One region of the Streptomyces sp. NBC_00667 genome, then DNA from elsewhere that is predicted to be linked to it. Evidence: riboswitches for the same ligand, from Rfam matches in the RefSeq annotation. Region 1 holds a riboswitch; the other holds the start of a gene.
What was found. A riboswitch is a leader RNA that binds a small molecule or an ion and turns the genes downstream of it on or off. The one in region 1 is predicted to bind ZMP and ZTP.

Region 1 (3,394 bases):
TGGGCGGGGAGCCGTTCGCGCCGGAGGAGGACGAGACGTACGTCTTCCAGGCCCTGGCCCCGCTGCCGGACTTCGACGGCAACCGGGTGGTGCTCGGCGCGTGGGTCGTCGAGGAGGAGGCGGCGGGACTGGGCATCCGGGAATCGGCGGGGCCGGTCACGGACGAGTACGCCCGCTTCCTGCCCCACGTCATCCTCTAGGCCCCTCGGACGGGTCCCGTCAGACGGCCAGCACCGTCCGCAGCCGGTCCAGGCCCCAGTCCAGGTCCTCCTTGCTGATCACCAGCGGAGGGGCGATCCGGATGGTCGATCCGTGGGTGTCCTTCACCAGCACCCCCAGCTCCATCAGCTTCTCGGAGATCTCCCGGCCCGTGCCGCGCGCCGGGTCGATGTCGACGCCCGCCCACAGGCCGCGGCCCCGTACGGCGGTCACGGCGCCACTGCCCACCAGCAGGTTCAGCTCCCGGTGCAGGTGGTCGCCGAGCTCGGTGGCGCGCTGCTGGTACTCGCCGGTCCGCAGCATCGCGATCACCTCCAGGGCGACGGCACAGGCCAGCGGGTTCCCGCCGAAGGTGGACCCGTGCTCGCCGGGCCGGAACACCCCCAGCACGTCCCGGTCGGCGACCACGGCGGAGACGGGGACCACGCCGCCGCCCAGCGCCTTGCCGAGGATGTACACGTCCGGCACGACCCCCTCGTGCGCGCACGCGAAGGTCTCGCCGGTACGGCCGAGGCCCGACTGGATCTCGTCCGCCATGAACAGGACGTTCCGCTCGCGCGTGAGTTCCCGTACGCCCTGGAGGTAGCCGGCCGGCGGGACGAGGACGCCCGCCTCGCCCTGGACCGGCTCCAGCAGCACGGCCACGGTGTTCGAGGTCAGGGCGTGGGAGAGCGCGGTGAGGTCCCCGTACGGCACGATCTCGAACCCGGGGGTGTACGGCCCGAAGTGGTCGCGGGCCTCGTGGTCCGTCGAGAAGGACACGATGGTGGTGGTCCGGCCGTGGAAGTTGTCGGCCGCCACGACGATCTTGGCATGTCCGTCCGGGACGCCCTTGACCTCGTACCCCCACTTGCGGGCGGTCTTGACCGCCGTCTCCACGGCCTCCGCACCCGTGTTCATCGGCAGCACCATCTCCTTGCCGCACAGGGCGGCGAGTTCGGTGCAGAAGTCCGCGAAGCGGTCGTGGTGGAAGGCGCGGGAGGTGAGGGTGACCCGCTCCAGCTGCGCGCGGGCGGCGTCGATCAGACGGCGGTTGCCGTGGCCGAAGTTGAGCGCCGAGTAGCCGGCGAGCATGTCGAGGTACCTGCGGCCCTCCACGTCGGTCATCCACGCGCCCTGCGCCGACGAGACGACGATCGGGAGCGGGTGGTAGTTGTGCGCGCTGTGCGCGTCGGCGGAGCGGATGGCATCAGCAGTCTTCGACACGGGGTCTCCGATCGTCCGTCAGGCAGTCGACGAGGGTGGCGTCACTTTCCATGTTCGCTCGTATACCGGACGGAGAAACCTTTCTCGTGGCGTGCCCGCTAAGGTGGGCCGTACGCACGGCGACTGGCGCACGGGGAAACGACTCCGGGGGAGTCGTGCGGGCAGGACCGCACACAGGGCCGCTCGCCTGGGCCTCGCGGGGACGAGACCAGACATCGACCCCGGAGGACCGCCATGACAGCGCGCCGCCATCCCGCCCTTTCCGCGACCGACCCCGAGCTGGCGTCGTTCGTCGCGGCCGAGGAAACCCTCCAGGCGCAGACGCTCCGCCTCATCCCGAGCGAGAACTACGTGTCGGCGGCGGTGCTGGAGGCCTCCGGCACCGTCCTGCAGAACAAGTACAGCGAGGGCTACCCGGGCCGCCGTTACTACGAGGGCCAGCAGAACATCGATCGCGTCGAGGCCCTCGCCGTCGAGCGGGCCAAGGGCCTGTTCGGCGTCGACCACGCGAACGTGCAGCCGTACTCCGGTTCCCCGGCGAACCTGGCCGTGTACCTGGCCTTCGCCCGGCCGGGCGACACGGTGATGGGCATGGCGCTGCCGATGGGCGGGCACCTCACGCACGGCTGGGGCGTCTCGGCGACGGGCTCCTGGTTCCGGGGCGTGCAGTACGGGGTCCGCGCCGACACCGGGCTCGTCGACTACGACGCGGTCCGCGACCTCGCCCTCGCCGAGCGGCCGAAGATCATGTTCTGCGGCGGTACCGCGCTCCCGCGCACGATCGACTTCGCGGCCTTCGCGTCGATCGCCAAGGAGGCGGGCGCCCTCCTGGTCGCGGACGTGGCGCACATCGCGGGCCTGATCGCGGGCGGGGCGCACCCGAGCCCGGCGGGTCACGTGGACGTCATCTCCACGACCACCCACAAGACCCTGCGGGGTCCGCGCGGCGCGATGCTGATGTGCCGGGAGGAGCACGCGAAGGCCATCGACAAGGCGGTCTTCCCGGGCCTCCAGGGCGGCCCGCACAACCAGACGACGGCGGGCATCGCGGTGGCCCTGCACGAGGCGGCGCAGCCGGCCTTCGTCACGTACGCGCACGCGGTCGTCGCCAACGCGAAGGCGCTGGCCGCGTCGTTGCTGGAGCGGGGGTTCGACCTGGTGTCCGGGGGTACGGACAACCACCTGATCCTGATGGACCTGACCTCGCGGGGGGTGCCGGGGAAGGTGGCGGCGAAGGCGCTGGACCGGGCGGGGATCGTGGTGAACTACAACACGGTGCCGTTCGACCCGCGCAAGCCGTTCGACCCGTCGGGGATCCGGATCGGGACGCCGTCGCTGACGTCGCGGGGGCTGTCGGTGGAGCACATGCCGGTGGTGGCGGACTGGATCGCGCGGGCGGTCGACGCGGCCGGTTCCGCGGACGAGCGGACGCTGACCGCGATCCGCGCGGAGGTCTCGGACCTCATGGCCGCCTTCCCGGCCCCGGGGCTCCCCCTCTCCTGACGCGGCGAACCAGCCCCGCCGCGCGGGGCAGGCGCGGGGTCCGGGGCGGAGCCCCCTGGGAACCCGGCTCCGCCGGGCACCGGGCTCCGCCCGGACCCGCGCCTCAAGCGCCGGCGGGGCCGGGTGGGGCCGGCGGGGCTGTGTGGTGCGGGCGCCCCGCGGTCCCGTCCCAGCCCGCACGACCAGCGGAAAGCGGTCGCTCGGCCGGGGCGGGATCCGGTCGGGGCGCTACCGGTCGGTACCGGGGCCGGCTCGGCGGGGCAGGGGTCGCGACCCGGAAGGTTCCGGCCAGCGGCGGGCCCGAGCCCGCCCCCGCACCTGAGAGAATGAACCCATGGCTTCTGATCGTCCTCGCGCGCTCTCCGGCATCCAGCCCACCTCCGGTTCGTTCCACCTCGGGAACTACCTCGGAGCCATCCGGCAGTACGTCGCCCTGCAGGAAACGCACGACGCCTTCTACATGGTC
Region 2 (3,394 bases), 1.5 Mb from region 1:
CCGCGCTGTGGGTGTTCACCGACACCCGGACCGTGTTGTAGCCGAGGGTGAGGTCGGAGTGGTGGTCCAACTCGTCCTGCACGACGGCGATGTGGGCGACGAGCGCGCTCGCCGCGAGGTGGCTGCCCAGCCGGTACGTGCGCTGGATCCGGTCGTCTTCGAAGGCCCAGCCCGGGAGTTCCCGCAGCCGGTCCTCGATCTCCTTCTGGGAAAGCGGCTCGCCCGACATCCACACGCTCCTTCACGCTCCGGTCGGCCCGACTGCCTGACGTGGTGTCAAGGTTCCCACAGCACGTGCCGTCGGGAGGCCCCCCGCGCACCGGCACGTACCGTTTCTCGCGGTCTTCCGGCTAACGTCGGGCCATGACCTCTGCGGGTGTGGGCGCGCTGCTGCGTACGTGGCGGGAGCAGCGCGGTATCAGTCAGCTGGAACTGGCGGGGCGCGCCGGTTCCTCGTCCCGGCACATCAGCTTCGTGGAGAACGGCCGCTCCCGGCCCAGCGAGGAAATGGTGCTGCGGCTGGCGGAGCACCTCGACGTACCGGTGCGGGAACGCAACGTCCTGCTGGTGGCCGCCGGTTTCGCGCCCCGGTACGCCTGCACCCCGCTGGACGCGCCGGAGCTGGGCGTGCTGCGCGAGGGGCTGGAGCGGCTGCTGAACGCGTACGAGCCGTATCCGGCGCTGGTGGTGGACGCGACGTACCAGGTGGTCGCGGCGAACCGGGGCATCACGATGCTGCTGGGCGGCGTGGCGGAGCACCTGCTGGAGCCCCCGCTGAACGCGATGCGGCTCACCCTGCACCCGGAGGGGCTCGCCCCGCGGATCCACAACCTCCGCGAGTGGCGCGGGCACCTGCTGGCGCAGATGGAACGGCAGCTCGCGACGGCCCGCTCGCGGGCGCTGCGCGCGCTGTACGAGGAGGTGGCGGCGTACCCGGTGGCGGAGCGCGGGCGGCCCGGGGACGGGGAGCCGGCGGAAGCGACCGCCTACCTCGCGCTTCCGCTGGTGATCGAGCACGAGGGACACGTCCTGTCCTTCGTGTCCTCGATCTCCACCTTCAACACGCCGATGGACGTGACCGTCGCCGAGCTGGCCGTGGAGACCCTCCTCCCGGCCGACCCGGCGACGGCGAAGTACCTGCGCTCACTGGGCCCCTGACCGCCCCGGCGCGGCGCGGGCCGCCGGTGGCGGGTGGGGCTCAGAGCTCCGCGAGGTCGAGGCCGGCCTGGGCGGCGGCCGCCCGGACGGTCTGCTCCAGCAGGACGGCGATGGTCATCGGGCCGACACCGCCGGGCACCGGGGTGATCAGCGAGGCGCGGGCGGCGGCCGACTCGAAGTGGACGTCGCCGACGTTGCCCTCGTTGTACCCGGCGTCCAGGACGACCGCGCCCGGCTTGATGTCCTCGCCCCGGATGAACTCCGCCTTGCCGACGGCGGCGACCAGCACGTCTGCCTGGCGCACGATCGAGGGCAGGTCCACGGTGCGCGAGTGACAGTAGGTGACCGTGGCGTTGCGCTCCAGCAGGAGCATCCCGGCGGGCTTGCCCAGGATCGCGCTGCGGCCCACGACCACGGCGTGCTTGCCGGTGAGGTCGACGTCGTAGGCCTCCAGCAGCCGCATGATGCCGCCGGGCGTGCAGGAGACGAAGCCGGGGAGGCCGAAGCCCATGGCGGCGAAGGAGTGCATGGTGACGCCGTCGACGTCCTTGCCGGGGGCGATGGCCTCGAAGGCGGCGCGCTCGTCGATGTGGTGCGGGACGGGGTGCTGGAGCAGGATGCCGCTGATCTGCGGGTCCTCGGAGAGCTCGGTGAGCTTGGCGACCAGTTCCGCGGTGGTGGTCTGCGCCGGGAGCTCCACGTGGCGGGAGGTGATCCCGGCCTTGGCGCAACGGTTCTGCTTCATGCGTACGTAGGTGACCGACGCCGGGTCCTCGCCGACCAGCACGGTCGCCAGACAGGGGGCGGTGCCGGTGCGCTCGGTGAGCTTGGCGGCCTGGGCGGCGGTCTGCTTCGAGATGCGGCGGGCGAGGGCGGTGCCGTCCATCAGCCGGGCGGTCCGGTCCGGGGTGTGGGCCTGGGCGGTCGTCATGGGGTCTCCTGAGCGTCGCTGCGGTTTCGCGGTCGCGGTTCGCCCAGGCGCGCGGCAGTCGACGTACGGGATGCGGGTACGCCGGGCCGCTCCCCGGTGGTGATCCACCCGAACGCCAGTCACGGCCCGCCGCCCACTCTAGTCGACCCGGCGGACGGGCCCCTTCGGGCGGACCCCGGCGGGCGGACTCCTCGAGCGGCCCCGGCGGGCTGTGCGACAACCCGGTGGATCACCGGAACGGGAGCTGGGAGGATTCCGACATGACGCGCACTTTCGACGATCTCGTCGGCGAGGCGGACTCGGTCTCCGTGGAGGGCTGGGACTTCTCCTGGCTCGACGGCCGGGCCACCGAGCAGCGGCCCTCCTGGGGCTACCAGAAACTGCTGGGCGGGCGGCTGGCGGGTGTCCGCTCCGCCCTGGACATCCAGACCGGCGGCGGGGAGGTGCTGGCGGGCGCCGGGCCGCTGCCCCGCCTGACGGTGGCCACCGAGTCCTGGCCGCCGAACGTGGCCAGGGCCACGCGACTGCTGCACCCGCTGGGCGCGGCCGTGGTCGCGGACGCCGACGAGCCGCCGCTGCCGTTCGGCGACGAGGCCTTCGAGCTGGTCAGCAGCCGGCACCCGGTGACCGTGTGGTGGGACGAGATCGCCCGCGTGCTGACCCCGGGCGGCACGTACTTCTCGCAGCAGGTCGGTCCGGCGAGCGTCTTCGAGCTCGTGGAGTACTTCCTCGGCCCGCAGCCGCAGGAGGTGCGGCGGGCCCGGCACCCCGACGACGCCCTCGCGGGGGCGACGGCCGCCGGCCTGGAGGTCGTGGACCTGCGCTCCGAGCGGCTGCGTACGGAGTTCCACGACATCGGCGCCGTGGTCTACTTCTTGAGGAAGGTGATCTGGATGGTGCCGGGCTTCACGGTCGGGCACTACCGCGACCGGCTGCGCGAACTGCACGAACGGATCGGGCGTGAAGGCCCGTTCGTCGCACACACCGCCCGTTTCCTCATTGAAGCCCGCAAATCGGACTGAGGCGGGGGCGGGAGGAGGGCGGACGGATCAGGGCCGTATCGGGTTGCGCGGCCACAGCGTGGCGCAGGTCACTCAATTCAGCGCGTAACGAATCGACTCGGGCGTGCGATGAACCGACAGGTGTCCTCGCGCAGCCCGGAATACAGAACCCCCTCGGGTCTGTTTCCCGAGTTCGCGCGATGATGTCCCGCCCACCCTTAATTGTTCGCAACGAGAGGCTCCTTGTGTCGCTCAGCCCGTCCCGTACGTTCCCTCCGGAGATCGCCGAATCGGAGGCCCTCGT

Region 2: linked by a shared signal. The riboswitch ahead of OHA81_RS25870 (bifunctional 5,10-methylenetetrahydrofolate dehydrogenase/5,10-methenyltetrahydrofolate cyclohydrolase) and the one ahead of glyA (serine hydroxymethyltransferase) in region 1 are both predicted to bind ZMP and ZTP.

The regions. Positions count from the first base shown of each region.
Region 1 covers NZ_CP109022.1:4,180,952-4,184,345, forward strand. Annotated here, with positions in the region: gene OHA81_RS19510 (glutathionylspermidine synthase family protein) at 1-200, shown strand, start outside; gene rocD (ornithine--oxo-acid transaminase) at 220-1,425, opposite strand; ZMP/ZTP riboswitch at 1,535-1,625, shown strand; gene glyA (serine hydroxymethyltransferase) at 1,660-2,928, shown strand; gene trpS (tryptophan--tRNA ligase) at 3,263-3,394, shown strand, end outside.
Region 2 covers NZ_CP109022.1:5,656,769-5,660,162, reverse strand. Annotated here, with positions in the region: gene OHA81_RS25880 (4a-hydroxytetrahydrobiopterin dehydratase) at 1-229, opposite strand, end outside; gene OHA81_RS25875 (helix-turn-helix domain-containing protein) at 364-1,158, shown strand; gene OHA81_RS25870 (bifunctional 5,10-methylenetetrahydrofolate dehydrogenase/5,10-methenyltetrahydrofolate cyclohydrolase) at 1,199-2,089, opposite strand; ZMP/ZTP riboswitch at 2,124-2,222, opposite strand; gene OHA81_RS25865 (methyltransferase domain-containing protein) at 2,350-3,111, shown strand; gene OHA81_RS25860 (RNA polymerase sigma factor) at 3,336-3,394, shown strand, end outside.